3 regions of the Thauera chlorobenzoica genome follow, and region 2 is predicted to be linked to each of the others. Evidence: predicted binding sites of a transcription regulator. Region 2 holds the regulator's gene; each other region holds the start of a gene.
The links. Region 2 encodes FNR, which switches genes on or off when oxygen is low (the NO sensors DNR and NnrR bind a similar motif). Its sites were predicted from a motif close to TTGANCTAGNTCAA; they were not measured.
Positions count from the first base shown of each region.

Region 1: a site for FNR is predicted at 2,206-2,219, ahead of Tchl_RS06695 (DUF3079 domain-containing protein). Genes of this name have one in related genera too.
Region 3: a site for FNR is predicted at 3,432-3,445, ahead of Tchl_RS11065 (hemerythrin domain-containing protein). Genes of this name have one in related genera too.

Region 1 covers NZ_CP018839.1:1,409,733-1,415,236, reverse strand. The annotation lists gene putA (bifunctional proline dehydrogenase/L-glutamate gamma-semialdehyde dehydrogenase PutA) at 1-808, shown strand, start outside; gene Tchl_RS06700 (putative RNA methyltransferase) at 901-1,803, shown strand; gene Tchl_RS06695 (DUF3079 domain-containing protein) at 1,921-2,136, opposite strand; gene Tchl_RS06690 (histidine phosphatase family protein) at 2,288-3,049, opposite strand; gene Tchl_RS06685 (Eco57I restriction-modification methylase domain-containing protein) at 3,112-4,356, opposite strand; gene Tchl_RS06680 (AMP-binding protein) at 4,641-5,504, shown strand, end outside.
Region 2 covers NZ_CP018839.1:3,470,332-3,475,835, forward strand. The annotation lists gene hemN (oxygen-independent coproporphyrinogen III oxidase) at 1-854, opposite strand, end outside; gene fnr (fumarate/nitrate reduction transcriptional regulator Fnr) at 994-1,734, shown strand; gene Tchl_RS16195 (SirB2 family protein) at 1,771-2,151, opposite strand; gene Tchl_RS16200 (Crp/Fnr family transcriptional regulator) at 2,244-2,927, shown strand; gene Tchl_RS16205 (MBL fold metallo-hydrolase RNA specificity domain-containing protein) at 3,077-4,486, opposite strand; gene Tchl_RS16210 (universal stress protein) at 4,614-5,057, shown strand; gene Tchl_RS16215 (hypothetical protein) at 5,133-5,369, opposite strand; gene Tchl_RS16220 (FixH family protein) at 5,422-5,504, opposite strand, start outside.
Region 3 covers NZ_CP018839.1:2,382,229-2,387,732, forward strand. The annotation lists gene Tchl_RS11035 (hypothetical protein) at 391-672, opposite strand; tRNA gene Tchl_RS11040 (tRNA-His) at 992-1,067, opposite strand; tRNA gene Tchl_RS11045 (tRNA-Arg) at 1,108-1,184, opposite strand; tRNA gene Tchl_RS11050 (tRNA-Pro) at 1,212-1,288, opposite strand; gene Tchl_RS11055 (hypothetical protein) at 1,382-2,707, opposite strand; gene Tchl_RS11060 (DUF2249 domain-containing protein) at 2,704-2,922, opposite strand; gene Tchl_RS11065 (hemerythrin domain-containing protein) at 2,919-3,377, opposite strand; gene Tchl_RS11070 (MFS transporter) at 3,547-4,800, shown strand; gene Tchl_RS11075 (DUF748 domain-containing protein) at 5,043-5,504, shown strand, end outside.

The sequences.
Region 1 (5,504 bases), 1.7 Mb from region 2:
TAGCCGCATCGACGAAACCGTGGAACGCGTCGCCGCGCGCGCCAGGGCCGGCAACCTGTACGTCAACCGCAACCTCATCGGCGCGGTGGTCGGCGTCCAGCCCTTCGGCGGCGAGGGCCTGTCCGGCACCGGGCCGAAGGCCGGTGGCCCGCTCTATCTCCACCGCCTGCTCGCGCGCAGCCCGGGGCCGGAGCTGGCGAAAGGCGCACGGGCGGTCGAGTGCACGGCGGCGGGCGAAGCCTGCGCCGCCCGGCTCCAGGCTTTCGCCGCCTGGCTCGACGGCGGTGGCGGCGGGCTGATCGATGAGGCCCAGTCGGCCGCGCTGCACGACCGGATCGCCCCCTACCGGCAGCGCCGCATCACCGGCCTGCGCCTGGCCCTGCCCGGCCCCACCGGCGAAGACGACAGCCTGCGCTTCGTCGCCCGCGGCACGATCGCCGGCGTCGCCCGCAGCGCCGCCGGCTACCTGCACCAGCTCATCGCCGCCCTCGCCAGCGGCAACCTGCTGCGGGTCGACGCCGACGCCACCGCGCACGCCGTGCACTCAGCCCTGCCGGCCGCGCTGCAGGCGCAGCTATGCTGCGACGCCGGCTGGTTCGACGCCGACTTCGGCGCCCTGCTGTTCGATGGCAGCGACGCCGACGCCGACGCCTGGCAGCGCCGCCTCGCCGGGCGCGACGGCCCCATCATCGCGCTGCTGCGCCCCGCACCACACTACGACCTCACCCGCCTCGTCCACGAACGCGCGCTCAGCATCAACACCACCGCAGCCGGCGGCAACGCCAGCCTGATGGCGATCGGTGCATGACGCGCCCGGGCACGGTCTCTGCCACAATGTGGCGCCGCGGCGAACCCGGCCCCACCTGCCGCCCCACCGTACGCAGCCCGACACACGCCCCCATGATCACGTCCTTCCAGGCGCTCGCCTGCCCCCTCGACGGCAAGCCCTTGCAGCGCGACGGCGCCAGCTGGCGCTGCACCGCCGGCCACAGTTTTGACATCGCCCGCCAGGGCTACGCCAACCTGCTGCCGGTGCAGCACAAACGCTCCCGCGACCCGGGCGACAGCAAGGAGATGGTCGCCGCCCGCCGCCGCTTCCTCGGCCCCGGCCCCGGCCCTGACCAGCCCGGCCCTTACCAGCCGATCGCCGCCGCGGTCAGCCGCGCGCTGCTCGCCGGCCTCGCGCCCGGCGCTCTCGCCCGCTGCCTCGACGCCGGCTGCGGCGAAGGCTACTACCTGCGCCAGCTCGCCGCCGCGGCCGCGCAACGCCACCCGCTCGCCCTGCTCGGGCTCGACATCTCGAAGTGGGCGGTGATGGCGGCGGCCAAGCAGGACAAGCGGCCGAACTGGGTGGTCGGCAGCAACGCCAACCTGCCGGTGCTGACGGGCACGCTCGACCGGGTGCTGTGCATGTTCGGCTTCCCCGTCCATGCCGAATTCGCCCGCGTGCTCAAACCCGGCGGCGAATTGCTGCTGGCCGATGCCGGGCCCGAGCACCTGCGCGAGCTGCGCGAAATCATCTACCCTGCGCTGAAGCCGGAACGCCCCGCGCTCCCGCCAACGCCGGAGGGGTTCACCGCGCTGCCCGCCGACACCGTCCGCTATCGCCTCGAGCTCACCGGCGTGGCGCAGATCGCCGACCTGCTGGCGATGACGCCGCACCTCTACCGCGCCAGCGCCGCAGGCCGCGCCCGGGCCGCGGCGCTGGACGCGCTGACGGTCACGGTAGACGTGCGCCTGACCCGCTTCGAGCGCCAGGCGCAGGTCCGCGCCCCTTCCGCCGCCCCCGCCCGGCCGGCATAGGCGCGATCCGGCCGCCCACCACAGGGCAGGCGCGCCCGCACACTTCAGGGACGGATCTGCGGCAGAAAGGTGGTGACGGCGAGAACGTGCGGCACGCCTGCAGGCATCAGGGACGGATCACGAACCGTCCCCGGCAGACTTTTTCGCCTCCGCCTCGGGAATCTCCAGTCCCCAGTCGCCGTACAGGTACCAGTCGTCGCCGAGCATCTCCGCCGGGTGCATCGTCCGCCCGGAACCGTTGCCGCAGCCGAGCGAATCCGCCGGGCAATACTTGTCGCACCCCCAGCAGATGCGCTCGGGATGCTTGGGATGCAAGGGGAATTTCTTGGCCATGATCGACGGACCTGCAAGACGTGGAGCGCCACATAGTTGAGTAGATTAGTCGACTATGTGGGGATGGATTTGATTTCCATCAAGCGCACCTGAGCTCAATCTCCCGATCACCCGCCGGACGGCGCCGCAGGGGCGGCCCTGCGGGTCGCCCCTACATCTGCCCGACCTGCAGGATGCAGCGGCGGCCGCGGTAGGCGGCGTGGAGCCCGTCGGCGTCGCGCCAGAAGAAGGCGCCTTCCAGGTAACGCGGCCAGCGCGGCGCCCCGCGCGGAGGGCCGACGAGGCGGGCGGCGGTGATTGCGAGCAGGATGTCGTGGGTGACGAAGACGTGCACTCCGGGCACTGCCCCCGCGGTGTCGAGCATGTGCGCGAGCAGGATGCGGGCGCCTTCGTCAGGCGGACGGGTGCCGGGCAGGCCGGGGCCGCCCGCGGCCATGCGCGCCATGATCCCGGCGCTGCCCAGGGTCTCCCAGTTGTGGCGGGCGAGCGCGGCATCGACGACGTAGGCGCCGGGGTCGCCGAGGAAGCGGTCCTCGACCACCGTTCCTTCCGCCCCGGCGGCGGCACGCAGCAATTCGGCGGTCGCCAGGCAGCGCTGCAGCGGACTGCTGTGCACGGTGCGCAGGCGCCCGCGCAGGGCGGCGCCGAAACGGCAGGCGAGTTCCTCGCCGAGGGCATTGAGCGGATGGGCGTAGCCGATGTCGCCGGGCGCGAGCGCGTCGCGCACCGAATGGCGCAGCAGCACGCACACCGCGCGATCGGCCGGCAGCGCGTCGAGCCAGCGCCAGGTGGAGCGGGGAATCGCGCCCCCCGGGGCGGTGCTATCACCGCCGGCGATCCCGCGCGCCTCTTGCGCGGCGCACCGGTCGACGCCGGAGGCACGGCGATGAAATCCGGTTTTAGCCGCCGCCACGTTGCTTCGCCATGCTGTCCTCCGTGAAGTCCCGCCCGCCCCAGGCCCCGCCCTGCCTGCCTTCAGGGTGAAGGCAGGAAGGCGGCGAAGGCCGCCGGCAGCGGCGCGTGTTCCAGGCTGCGCTGGGTGAACAGGAAGCGGCCATCGCAGACGAAGCCCAGATCGGCCCAGTCCACCGCGTTGAGCGCGGCGCAGAACGCCGCCAGGTCGATGTCGGCGTGGCGCAGAAACACCGCCAGTACCGCGCCGTCGTAGTCGGTGCAGTCGTGCACGAAAAACGGCTGCGCCACCCGCGTCTTGCCGTTCACATAGACCCGGGGCGCGGCGCTGCGGTGGTGCAGCCGCCCCCACAGCCACCAGTTCGACTCGTCGAAGCGGGTCACCTTGCGCTGCAGCAGGCGGGCCTTGTGCGGCGCCAGCACGGCCGGCGGCGGCTCGCCCGGCTCGCTCCAGATCATGCGCCGGGTGCGTCCGCTGCTGACCGTCGACGAGCACACGAAGTCGCGGTTGCCGTGGACGTCGTCGGCGTACAGCTCGTCCGCCCCCGACACCGCGCCGACCTTGACGAAGGCGAGCTCGGCCAGGCGCAGCGGGTAGTCGCCGCGGGCGAACATCAGGTGGCCGCCGCACTCGAGGAAATGGCGCGTCTGCCAGGCCGGCGCGGCAAGCGCGGCGTCAAGCGCGTCGCCGGTGCCGATCTCGCAGTAGCGCATCGTGCGCTCGGTGCAACCCTTTTCGAAGCGCCAGATCAGGCAGTTCGGCAGCGCGTCGGGAAAGACGCGGGCGTCGCCGAGTTCGATCGCCTCGGTGATCGAGCCGGCCTCGTACAGCAGGCGGTTGAGCTTTACCGCCGAGGTCGCCTTGAGGAAGTCGCGCGGCGTGATGAAGATCAGCTCGCCCCCCGGGGCGAGCTGGCGCACGCACTTCTCGATGAAGAACAGGTAGAGGTTGGAGCGCCCGTCGAGGCCGCGCCCGTGGCCGCCGCGTTCGATCAGCGCGCGGGTGGCGGGCGGGATGTCCTGGTAGCGCACGTAGGGCGGGTTGCCGATGATGGTGTCGAAGCGCTCGCCCTCGGGATAGGCAAAGAAGTCCATCGCCTGCGCCCCGGGCGGGCAGTGGTCGGCGTCCAGCTCGAGCCCGACCGCGCCCGGCAGGTGGCGCAGGAACGCGCCGTCGCCGCAGGACGGCTCCAGCACCCGGCCGGCGTTGCGGCGCAGCGCCAGCATCGCCCGCACCACGCTGTCGGGGGTGAACACCTGGCCGAAGGCGGCGACGTCGCGCAGCCCGAGGGCGAGCTGGGCGCTCACCGGACGACCCTCCCGTCACTACGCGATCTTCTCTCCGGGGCAGGTGAGCGTTTCCCTTCGGGCGGCCGTGCGGGCGCGCTTACGGCGCCCCCCGCGGCCGACGGCACGACGGGGAAGGGAAAGCAGGGGCGGGGCAGGATCATTTCGTCGCTAATCCGGTCTGATGCGGAAAATGCAGCACGATAAGCGCAGCGGACCCGGGGTGCAATCCCGCGCCGCCACCGCGGACCCGCGACCGGCCCTCTCCGCTGCATCGCCCCGGGGCTGCCAACCGGATACGGCCGATGTCGAGTTCTCTTCCCGCCCCTGAACAGCGCAAAGCACCCGCCCCTTCCGCCGACGCACTGCTCGAACTGATCGATGCCCTGGTACGCGAGTTGCAGCCGGGCAACCGCCTGCCGGCCGGGCTCGATAGCGCGCTCGACCGCGACCTCGGCCTCGACAGTCTCGCCCGCGTCGAGTTGCTCGCCCGCGTCGAACGCCGCTTCGCCGTCCGCCTTGCCGCCGAAACCCTGGGCACGTGCGAGACGCCGCGCCAGCTGCTGGGCGCCGTCGCACAGGCGGCGTGCGCCCCCCTGCCACCGCCTGCCGCTCCCGGCGCGCCCCTGCCGCCGCCCGCGCCTGCGCGCGGCGAGCCCGACGCCGCCGCCACCTTGCTGCAGGTCCTCGGATGGCACGCCGGGCGCCATCCCGAGCGCGTGCACGTGACCTTCTACGACCGCGACGAGCGCATCGAGACCCTCACTTACGGCGAACTCGCCGACGCCGCCGAACACACCGCAGGCGCCCTCTTCGCGCTCGGCCTGCACGCCGGCGACCGGGTCGCCCTGATGCTGCCCTCGGGGCTGGATTTTTTCCGCGCCTTCTTCGGCATCCTGAGCGCGGGCATGGTGCCGGTGCCGATCTATCCGCCGGCGCGCCCGAGCCAGCTCGAGGACCACCTGCAGCGCCAGGCCGGGATCCTGCGCAACTGCGAGGCGCGCGCATTGATCACCTTCGAGCGCGTGCGCCCGCTGGCGCGCATGCTCGCCGGCCTGGCGCCGGCCCTCGCCCACGTCGCGACCCCCGCCGGGCTGGCCGCGGCGCCCGCGCTCCGTCCGCTGCCGGCAAGCGCGGACGAGCTCGCCCTGATCCAGTACACCTCCGGC
Region 2 (5,504 bases):
TCGGTGAGGCGGCGGATGCCCAGCTGCAGCAGCTGCAGCTTGGTGTCGGCGCTGGGCATGTCGCTGGAATGGATGCGGCGCTGCGGCTTGAACAGCCCGGGCAGGTGGGCGTAGCTGTAGAGCGAAATGCGATCGGGCGAGATCTGCAGCACCTGCTCGAGGCTGCGGTTGAAACTGATCACGTTCTGCTTGGGCAGGCCGTAGATCAGGTCCATGCTGACCGACTTGAACCCGGTCTGGCGCGCGGCATCGATGACGAGCTGGGTTTCCTCGAAACTTTGCACACGGTTGACCGCCCGCTGCACATCCTCGGCGAAATCCTGCACGCCGACACTCATGCGGTTGAAGCCGAGCTCGGCGAGCAGCTTGACGGTATCGAAATCGACCTTGCGCGGATCGACTTCGATCGAGTATTCGCCGTTGGGCACCAGGGTGAAATGCTCGCGCACCGAAGCCATCAGCTCGCGCATCTCGTCGTGCGAGAGGAAGGTCGGGGTGCCTCCACCCAGGTGAAGCTGCGTCACCTGCCGGCTGCCCTCAAGGCAGGCAGCCTGCATTTCGATTTCTTTAGCCAGGTATTTCAGATACTTGGCAGAACGACCGTGATCCTTGGTGATGATCTTGTTGCAGGCGCAGTAGTAGCAGATCGTGTTGCAGAACGGGATGTGGAAGTATAATGAAAGCGGTCTGCTTACCCCGCCGATGGCCCGTTTTGCCAGCCAGGCCTTCAGTGCGTCGGCGTTGAAGGCCTCGACGAAGCGGTCCGCTGTCGGGTAAGAGGTATACCGCGGCCCGTTGATATCGAATCTACGGATCAGTTGCGGATCGAAGAGGAGTTCGTTCTGGCTTTTCATGATCTAGCTGCTGCTGTGTGTGACGAACAATGGCAGAACGCCTGATTTTTTTGGTTGACGTGGGTCAACGGGTGTGGAATGCCGGGCGCCCGGGGTCTCCATCGGGGTCATTTGTCGGGGAGGCCGGATTATCGTGCAGATGAGGGCGACAGTGCCAATTACCGTAAGCGGACTCAAGTCTGCCTGTTCGCAGTGCAATCTGGTGGAGCTGTGCCTGCCTTTCGGGCTGTCCAACAGCGAGCTGAACCGCCTCGACGAGCTCGTCGGTGCGCGACGCAAGATCAAGCGCCAGCACAACCTTTACCACGCGGGTGACCCGTTCGAGGCGATCTACGCCATCCGTGCCGGCTCGTTCAAGACCGATGTGCTGCTCGAAGACGGCCGCGAGCAGGTCACCGGCTTCCAGATGACCGGCGAGATCCTCGGCCTGGACGGGATCAGCACCGAGGTCCATTCCTGCAATTCGGTCGCGCTCGAAGACAGCGAAGTCTGCGTGATCCCTTACGACAAGCTCGAGCAGATGTCGCACGAGGTCGAAGGGCTGCAGCTGCAGTTCCACAAGGTGATGAGCCGCGAGATCGTGCGCGATCACGGGGTGATGATGCTGCTCGGCTCAATGCGGGCCGAGGAGCGCCTGGCGGCCTTCCTGCTGAACATGTCGCAGCGGTTCACCGCGCGCGGCTTCTCCGCCCAGGAGTTCAACCTGCGCATGACGCGGGAAGAGATCGGCTCCTACCTCGGTCTGAAACTGGAAACGGTGTCGCGCGCGTTCTCGCGTTTCCAGGACGAAGGCCTGATCGCCGTGCAGCAAAAGCACGTCCGCCTGCTCGAGCCGGCACGGCTGAAGAGCCTCATCCAGCACCAGCCAGGCGCGCGCTGAGCGCTGCCGGCGGGGAGGTTTTCCCGCCGCCCGGACTCAGGCGAAGAACCCCGCCATGTTCTTGGTGATGGCGATCGACACGATCCAGGCATACACCAGCAGCGCACCGACGAAGGCGGTGGTCCGCACCGCCGGCGTTCTGCCGCGCTTGAGCGCCACGGTGCCCAGGAGGATGTAGGCGATCAGCCCGAAGACTTTCGCCGTGACCCAGTCGGCCGCAAACGGGTATTGCCCGATCATGATCGCGAGGCTGATCGCACTGAGCAGCAACAGGCTGTCGACAACGTGGGGCAGCACCCGGGTCAATGGCCGCTGAAGCAGCGGGCTGCCGGTAAACATCCACAGCCCGCGGAGCAGAAAGCCCGTTGCGCTGAGTACGACGCAGGTCACATGAAGATGCTTGATTGTGTAGTACATCCGTCCCCTTTCAACGAAAGAAACCCGAGCTCCGGTGCGAGTCCGCGCCCCGGCCTCGATTAAAATTGCGCCTCGATACGGAGAGCCCGCCGATGCCCCCCCATGCCCCGCTCGACATACCCGCCCTGCTCAGACGCATCCCGCTGTTCAGCGAACTGTCCGACACCGACATCGAGCGCGTTTCGCGCTACACCCGCGAACGCCACGTCTCGCGCGGCGAAGTGCTGTTTCAGCGCGGAGACCAGCCGCACGGCTTCTACTTCGTGGTGTCGGGCCAGGTCAAGCTGGCCTTCTCGTCGTCCCAAGGGACCGAGAAGGTCGTCGAAATCATCGGCCCGATGCAAAGTTTCGGCGAGGCGGTGATGTTCATGAACCACCCCTACCCGGTGTTTTCCGAAGCCCTTGCCGATACCGTGCTGGTGCATGTCAGCCAGGCGGTGGTCAGCGAGATGATCGAACAGGATGCGACCTTTGCCAGCAAGCTCCTTGCCGGCCTGTCGATCCGGCTCCACGGCCTGATCCAGGACGTCGAAACCTATTCGCTGCGCTCGAGCATGCAGCGCGTGATCGGCTATCTGCTCCAGGTCGCCGACAGTGACGAACCCTGCGAAATTTCGCTGCCGACGAGCAAGCAGGTGATTGCGTCCCGCCTCAACCTCACCCCTGAAACCCTGTCGCGTATCTTTCACGACCTCAGCGAAGTCGGCCTGATCAGTGTGCAGGGCAAGCGCATCACCTTGCACGACCCTGCCCGCCTGGCGCGTTACAACGCCTGAGCGCGAAACCTCACCCACCGGCCGGCGCTGCGCCCGGCTTCTTGCCGCGCGCGCGTGCAGGAGCGACGGCGACTCCCCCGCTTCCACGCTGCGCCCGCTGCAGTACCCTTCATCGCTCATCGCGGCGCCCCCTCCACCCGGTGAGGCGATCAACCCAGAAGGTAGGGGACGAGCGGCTCGGCCACCGTGAGGGCGGGCCAGCCAAGCTCGTGTTCGGCAGCGACGGCGAACGCCGCCGCCGCTTCGGCCTCGCCATGCACGATGAAAGTCCTGCGCGGCGCCGCCTCAAAATGGCGCAACCAGTTCAGCAGCGCAGGCTGGTCGGCGTGCGCCGACAGACCGCCGATGGTGTGGATGCGCGCCTGCACCGTGATGCGCTCGCCGAACAGGCTGACCTGGCGTGCGCCATCGACCAGACGCCGCCCCAAGGTGCCCGCCGCCTGGAAGCCGGTGATGACAATCGCGCATTCGCGGCGGCCGAGGTTGTAGCGCAGATGGTGCCTGATGCGCCCGGCGTCGCACATCCCGCTGGCCGAGATGATCACCAGCCCGCCACCGACGCTGTTGAGTGCCATCGACTCCTCGACGTCCTGGACGAAACGCAGCCGGAAGCGGTCCGTGTTGCGCTGTGTCCAGGCGTACAACTCGCGAGTCTCGTCGTCCCACAGGTCGGCATGACGAACCGTCAACTGGGTCGCCGCGGCGGCCATCGGCGAGTCGACCACGACATCGAGCCGCTCGATGCGCCCCGAGCGCACGAGTTCGGCAAGCACGAACAGCATTTCCTGGGTGCGGCCGACGGCAAAGGCCGGGATGATGACATTGCCGCCAGCCTGCTGCAGGGTATGGCGCAAAATGGCGGCGAGTTCGACGCATGTAGCATCGAAGGAGCGGTGGGCGCGATTTCCGTAGGTGGACTCGATGCACAGGTAGTCGGCGCGGCGAATCGGGGTCGGGTCGTGGAGCACCGGACGCATCGGCTGGCCGAGGTCGCCGGACACGACCAGGCTGCGGGTATGCCCCCCGACGTCGATCTCGATCTCGATCACGGCGGAGCCCAGGATATGCCCGGCATCGCGAAAACGGCAGCGCACCCCTGGCCCCGGCTCGTACGGCGTATCGTAGGAAACCGCACGCAAGCGCCCCAGGCTGCTCCGCGCCTGCTCCACGGTATACAGTGGGGTCGGCTCCACCCTGCGTCGGGCCTTGCGCGCACGGGCGTTGCGCAAGGCCCATTCGGCCTCTTTTTCCTGGATGTGGGCCGAGTCCATCAGCATGACGCCGAGCAGATCGACAGTGGCCGCGGTAGCGTAGATGCAGCGCTTGTAGCCGAGCGCCACCAGCCGGGGTACCAGCCCGCTGTGATCGAGGTGGGCGTGGGTGAGGAGGACGAAATCGATCCCTCGCAGGTCGAAATCGAGGGCTTGCCGATTCTTGCGATCGGCCTCGCGCCCGCCCTGGAACAGACCGCAATCGACGAGGAAGCTCCCGCCCTCATGGTCTACCCGCAGGCAGGAACCGGTGACCTCGCCGGCTGCCCCATAAAAAGTGAGTTTCATGTCCGCACCTCTGTTGGAAGGGACTGTGCGGCAGTCGATCGTATGCGTGTTTGATCCTCGTCAATCATTGCAAACCGCTGCCCGTCGCTATAATCGAAGCACCAACAACCCAATGGGACGCCTCGCCATGTTCAAGCATATCCTCGTACCGACGGATGGATCCGCCCTCTCCGAAGCCACGGCCGCTCGCGCCGTATCCTTCGCCAAGGAGGCGGGAGCGAGAATCACCTTCTTTTACGCGCAGCCCGACTTTCCGATGCCGATCTACGGCGAAGGTGCCCTGATCGATCCCACCACTCCGGAGCAGTTCGCCAAGTCGGCCGCCGCCGAAGCGGAGGGCATCCTCTCGAAGGCAAAACAGGCGGCCGATGCCGCAGGCGTCTCGGCCGACACCGACACCCTGGTCAATGAAGTCCCTTACGAGGCCATCATCGACGCCGCGGACCGCCACGGCTGCGACCTGATCTTCATGGCCTCGCACGGGCGCCGCGGCATCGCCGGCCTGCTGCTCGGCAGCGAAACGCAGAAAGTGCTCACCCACAGCAAGACCCCGGTTCTGGTCTGCCGCTGACCAGCCGGCACCCACAGCGCAGGGCGGAATGGCTCCGGCACGGGGCGATTCCGCCCTGTTTTCGATGCCGGCGGGCTATCGTTTGCGGTTGATCTGGCGCGCAGAGCGCTGCAGGAAGACCGTGCCCAGGCTCGAGGCCGCGCAGACCAGCCAGAAGCAGAAGAAGGCGATCGAATAGGTCGCGACCGGCCCGAAGTCGACGGGTTCGCCGAACAGGTAAAGCGTGCGGGGATCGATCACGAGAAAAAAAACCGCTTCAGCGATGGCCGCAACCAGGAATGAGGGCCACAGCACCTGTATCCACTTTTGCATCGGACCTCCCTCTCGTCGTTTGCGTCATCCCGGCGTGCTCGCACCGCGGAAGTCACGCATCCGGAGCAATCGTGATTGCCGACTCGGTCGGCAGGTAGGCCGATCCGCTCATGCGCCAGTGCTGCGCCTCGTCTT
Region 3 (5,504 bases), 1.1 Mb from region 2:
AAGGGAGGGCGGCGAAGGGAGCGGCGGCGTGATCCTAGCGTGGCGGGGGCGCCGGCTTCCCGGCCAGGCCGGACCAGCGTAGCCACTGGCCGCAGGCATTGCGTACTCCCCGGATGCTGCGGTGCCAGGGGCCGTCGATGCAGAGCCCTCTGGTGGCGCCCGATGCGACTTCGACGGTGTCGGGTTCGTCGCCCGCTCTGCGGCGGCCGTGCCAGCGCTCGCAGCTGATGCAACGCCTGTCGCTGACGGCTTGAAGCAACGGCATCGGCGCTTTTCCGCTCACTGGTGTTTTCGATCCGGGGGCGGGCTCGACGGGGCTGTGCGGCATGCCGTGCCCGTTCCGTACCGTACAAGGCGCCGGTCGCGGCGAGCCGCTGAGGGCCGGTGACGTCAGGTGGTGAGCCGGTTGATGAAGGGGTAGCCGAACCTGCGCAGCAGATGCTTGAATGCTCTGGAGCTGGCCTTGGGGTCGCTGCTGGTGAACAGCGCCTTTTGGCGGGGGTGTGTTGCGGCGGGTAATGAAGCCAGTAGCATTTCACGCTCATCAAGGATGTCGTCGCACATCCTGTCGGTGACGAACATGAACGGAATCGGGTGATACAGACCATCCTTCCGGAGGCGGTGAAAGCGTGGATTGGTGCTCTGGATGCTCTCAGTGGTGTGGCTTTTCATGGGCTCCGTGGGGGCGAATGGAAAGGCTGCATTTATAACAGAGAAATGTAACGGGTGTATTACGTTGTGTTAGGTCGTGCCGAATTCCGGGGTGGCCGGTCCGAAACGGCGGGCGGTGCCGGCTGGCAGACTCGCTGGCGTGAGATGGCGGCGAGAATGCGCGGCAAGAGCGGGGGCCAAAAAACAAAAACCCGCTCGGCGTGGCGCCTGGCGGGGATCGTTGGGGCCATCTCGTTGATGGGCTCCGGGGCTGGTGGCTGCGCGGTGATCTGCGCTTTTCAGCCTGTGCAGTACAGCGCTTTCGAGCGCTTGAATATTATGGGGCGACATACCGGTTTCGAACCGGTGACCTCTGGAGCCACAATCCAGTGCTCTACCAACTGAGCTAATGCCGCCACTGATGAACCGCGGTGAAACCGCAGCCCGAAACTTTTCTGGCCTGCCCGGCAGGGATCGAACCTGCAACCCCCGGCTTAGAAGGCCGGTGCTCTATCCAATTGAGCTACGGGCAGCTTCCTGCGGGCAATCGGAGTGTGAGCTGGTCGGGGTGGAGGGATTCGAACCCCCGACATCTTGCTCCCAAAGCAAGCGCGCTACCGGACTGCGCTACACCCCGAGAGCCGCGAACTATACAGTCCGAAAGACCCGCCGTCAAACACCTTTTGGAGATTTTTCGATGCCGGACGGGCAATCGCTGAAAAGCGCCGGATCACCCGCCAGCGCGGCTTTCAGCTCGAGTGGGCGCTGCCAGGAGCGCAGTCCGGCGTGCGCGCACGACACGGACCAGGTTGAGCAGCAGCCAGCCGAATTCCACCATCAGCAAGGCTCCGGCGAGCGGCGCGAGAAACGGCACGAAGACCGCGATGCAGAGCGCGCCGAGACTGAGCGTACGCACCTTCAGCTGGCGCCGGATGTGCACGTCGGGGAGCAGTTTCTTCATGTTGGGAGCCTTCACGCCGCTCTGGGTCAGGTGCAGCCAGGCGAGGAAGGGCACGATCTTGTAAAGCATCGCGGTGATCGCGCCGCCGAAGCCTCCGTGCAACACCAGGATCCCGGCGAGCACCGGCCAGTAGTCGGCATCGGTCCACAGTGCGAGGAGCAGGACGACGATGCCGGCCAGCGCGGCATGCATCGCCTGGCGGAAGGCGAGGAAAGGGGTGTCGAGCTTGCTGCGGCGCGAACCGGCCTGCAGTCGCAAGGTCATCCCGGCATAGCCTGCGCCCAGAAGCGCGAGAGCGATCACTGCGGCGATGCCGGGCCAGTCCGCACCGGAAAAAAATGCGCTGGCCGACCAGACGAGCAGCAGTGCGGTGACTGCGGGGGCCCAGAACGTGGTGAAGCGCTGCGGGTAGGGTGCGGTAATCTGGAACATCGGCACGACGACCCAGCTGGTGGCGGCGAGCAGCACCGCGGCCCAGCCCATCCAGCCCCAGCCGGCGTGCAGATTGACCATCGTGGGCAGCGGCAGCGGCAGTTCGAGGCCGCGGCCGAGCGTCAGCGACAGCAGCAGGCCGAGGGTGGCGGTGACGGCGAGTCCGAAGAAGGCGAGCCGCAGGTCGCGCGGCGTGCGCGTATTCGTGCCCGTCGTCGCCCCCTTGCGCAGGCCGACGATTGCGGCGCCGAGGAAAGTCGCCAGGCCGAGCAGGAGCATGCCCGCTCCGGCCAGCAGGATGTCGGGATGGCCTGCACCGAGGCCGTATGCCAGCGAAGCCGTGCCCAGCGTCATCAGGATGTGGGTGGTGCCGGCGGTGCGAAGTGGTGCGGGCATGCTGGCACCGGCGACCACCGGCATGACCTGCACCAGGGCGCCGAGCATGACCTGGAGCATGAACCCTGCAGCGAACAGGTGCACGATGGCCAGCGCGCCCGGAGTCCAGCGTGAAACCAGGATGTCGCCGCCGAACAGCAATACCGCGCCGGCGGCGATGGCGAACAGCGGTGCGGTCAGGAAAAACCGCAGCGGCGCGGAGAACGGAGGGGTGTCATCGTAGGCGAGGCCGGGCGCTGCACCGCCCATGGCAGGGCGGGCCATCATGGCTGGACGATGCGGATTTCGACCGCGCCGTCGTCACGATAGGCTTCAGCGTGACGATAGCCGTCGCGGTCGAGAATGCGCAGCAGCGGATGCGGCATGCGGTCGAGGATCAGCAGCATCTCTTCGCCCTTGGCCAGCGTCAGCAGCACTTCCATCGCGCGTTCGAAGGGCTCCGGCGGCTCGAGGCCGCGCGCATCGACGACACGGTCGCTCATGCGTTGCGCGCCCCGCTCAGCTGCTTGCCGACGGCGGTGGACAGGTTCTGCTGCTCTTCGGCCGGAAGACGGGTGTCGAGCATCGGGTAGATCACGCTCTCTTCCTTCATGTTGTGCTGCTGCATCATGATCAGCAGGGTCTCGGCCTCGCCGGCGAAGTCGTCCGCGTCCTGCTTGTCGAGCGCGTATTGCAGCGCTGCAAGCACTTCGCGCATGCCTTGGTGTTCACTGCGCATCATCGCGGTGGGGCCCTGGGTCATGCCGGTGGCGGCTTCGAAAGCCGGGAAAAGCTTCGTTTCCTCGGCCTCGAAATGGGCGCTGAGCGCATTCGAGAATTCGGTGAGCGACTCTGCCGCGCCCGCCCAGTCGCCATCCGAAGCGAGCTCTTCGGCACGCGCGAAAACGTGGTCACAGTCGCGATGGTCGTGGGTCATCAGCTCGGAAATCGTGGTCATCATTGCCTCCTGTGGTCGATGGGCTGCATTCTCCGCAGCGACCGTGGAAGGGCATTGATGCAAGTCAAGAGCGTTTGGGCATCAACTGTTTGCATGGCATCATCCTTGCAGATTGCATGGTGTGAGCGGGTGAACGGGATAATGGCTTCTTTTGCTGTGGAGGGTCCGGATGAGCGATGACGGCCGGGGGGGCGCCAGTCAGTCTCGTGCATGGGTGCGGATTTTTCTGCCCTTTGCGCTCGGGTATTACCTGTCCTACCTGCTGCGCACGGTGAATGCGGTCATTTCGCCCGCCCTGACCGAAGAGCTGGGTTTGACCGCAGCCAGCCTGGGCCTGCTCACCAGTACCTACTTTCTCGCTTTCGCCCTGGCCCAGATCCCGGTCGGAATGGCGCTCGACCGCTTCGGCCCGCGCCGGGTGGAAGCGGCGCTGCTGCTGCTCACCGCGCTCGGCTCCGGCCTGTTTGCCCTCGGCGACTCGCTCGGCAGCCTCGGCCTGGCCAGAGCCCTGATCGGGGCCGGCGTGTCGGCCTGCCTGATGGCGGCGCTGAAAGGGTTTGCGCTGTGGTATCCGCCGGAGCGGCAGAGTTCGATGATCGGCTTCATCATGGCAGCGGGGGCCTTCGGCGCCCTCACCGCGAGCGTGCCGCTGGAGGCGGTGCTGCCGTTTCTCGGCTGGCGTGGCGTGTTCTGGATCATCGCCGCGACTGCGCTCCTCGCATCGGTGCTGCTGCTGCGCTCGTTGCCCGATGCCGGCCGCGGCCGCAGCGCGCCGCGGGGCTCGCTCGGCAATGCGCTGCAGGTGGTGGCGGGGATCTACGTGACGCCGGCCTTCCTGCGCTTTGCCGCGTCCTCGGCATTCTTCGTCGGTGGCTTCATGGCGTTGCAGAGCCTGTGGGCCGTACCCTGGCTGATGCACGTCAACGGCTTCGATCTGGGCCAGGCCGCGGTGATGCTGGTGGTGCTCAATCTGGGCAGCCTGTGCGGGCAGCTGTCGATCGGCTTCATGGGCGTGTGGCTTGCGCGCAGGGGTATCGAGGCGCTCGCACTGCTGCGCTGGGGTTATGCCGGCGTGCTCGTGGTGCAGGTCGCGATCCTGTCCTCGACAGGGTCTTTGCCACTGCTGTGGTTCGTGTTCGGGATGCTTTCCGCCGCCAATTCACAGACCTATCTGGCGGCTTCGCGTGCCTTTCCGCCGAGCCTGTTCGGGCGCGTGAGCACGGCCATCAACCTGATGGCCTTCGTTGGCGCGTTCGCGCTCCAGTGGGGGCTGGGTCTCGCTCTCGATCTGCTGCAGTCGCAGGGGTACGGCCTGGGGACGGCGCTAAGGTTCAGTTTCGCGGGCCTGATCGTGCTCCAGGCGGTCAGTTTTCTCCCCCTGCTGCGCAGCTCCGCTCGCCATTCCGGGGTCGCGGAGGGGTGAGCCGACCGATTCCCGGGCAGGATCGAGCTGCCATGCCGGAAAGACCGTTTCTTTGGGGGAAATCGACTTCGTGAGCGCGGCCAAGACCGATAGAATCGCGCCCGCCGGCCGAGCTGCAAGCGGTGTTCCGGGGCTGCCTCCGCGTGGGGGCCGGCAGCGGCGCGGTGGTGCTTGCGGAGCGCTATCCGGTGCAGCGTTTCCTGTTGCGACATGCCTTACAAACTTACTCGTTGGAGCCTTCCATGTCTGATACCACCACCGACTCGAGCGCCGGCCCGCGCCGGCGGGCGCTGTGGCTCGCGGGGGCAGTGCTGGCCGTAGCCGCCGTCGCCTACCTGGCGGTTCCACCGATCGCCCGCCATTACGCGCAGACGCTGCTCGCCGATATGCTCGGTCGTGAGGTCAGCATCGAGCGCGTGCTGATCAATCCTTTCCGCCTGAGCGCCGAGGTCGGTGGGCTCAAGGTGATGGAAGCGGGGGGCGAGGGCGAAGCGCTGGCGTTCGAGTCCCTGCGCGCCAACTTCGAAATCGAGTCGATCGTGCGCCAGGGCCCGGTGCTGCACGAACTGATGCTGGTCGCGCCCCGCCTCAAGCTGGCCCTCGGCGAGGACGGCGGGCATAACTGGGCCGATGTCGCCGCGCGCATCGCGGCCTCGGGAGGGGGGGGGCGCGCTGCCGGTGAGGGCGCGGCGCTGCCGTTCTCG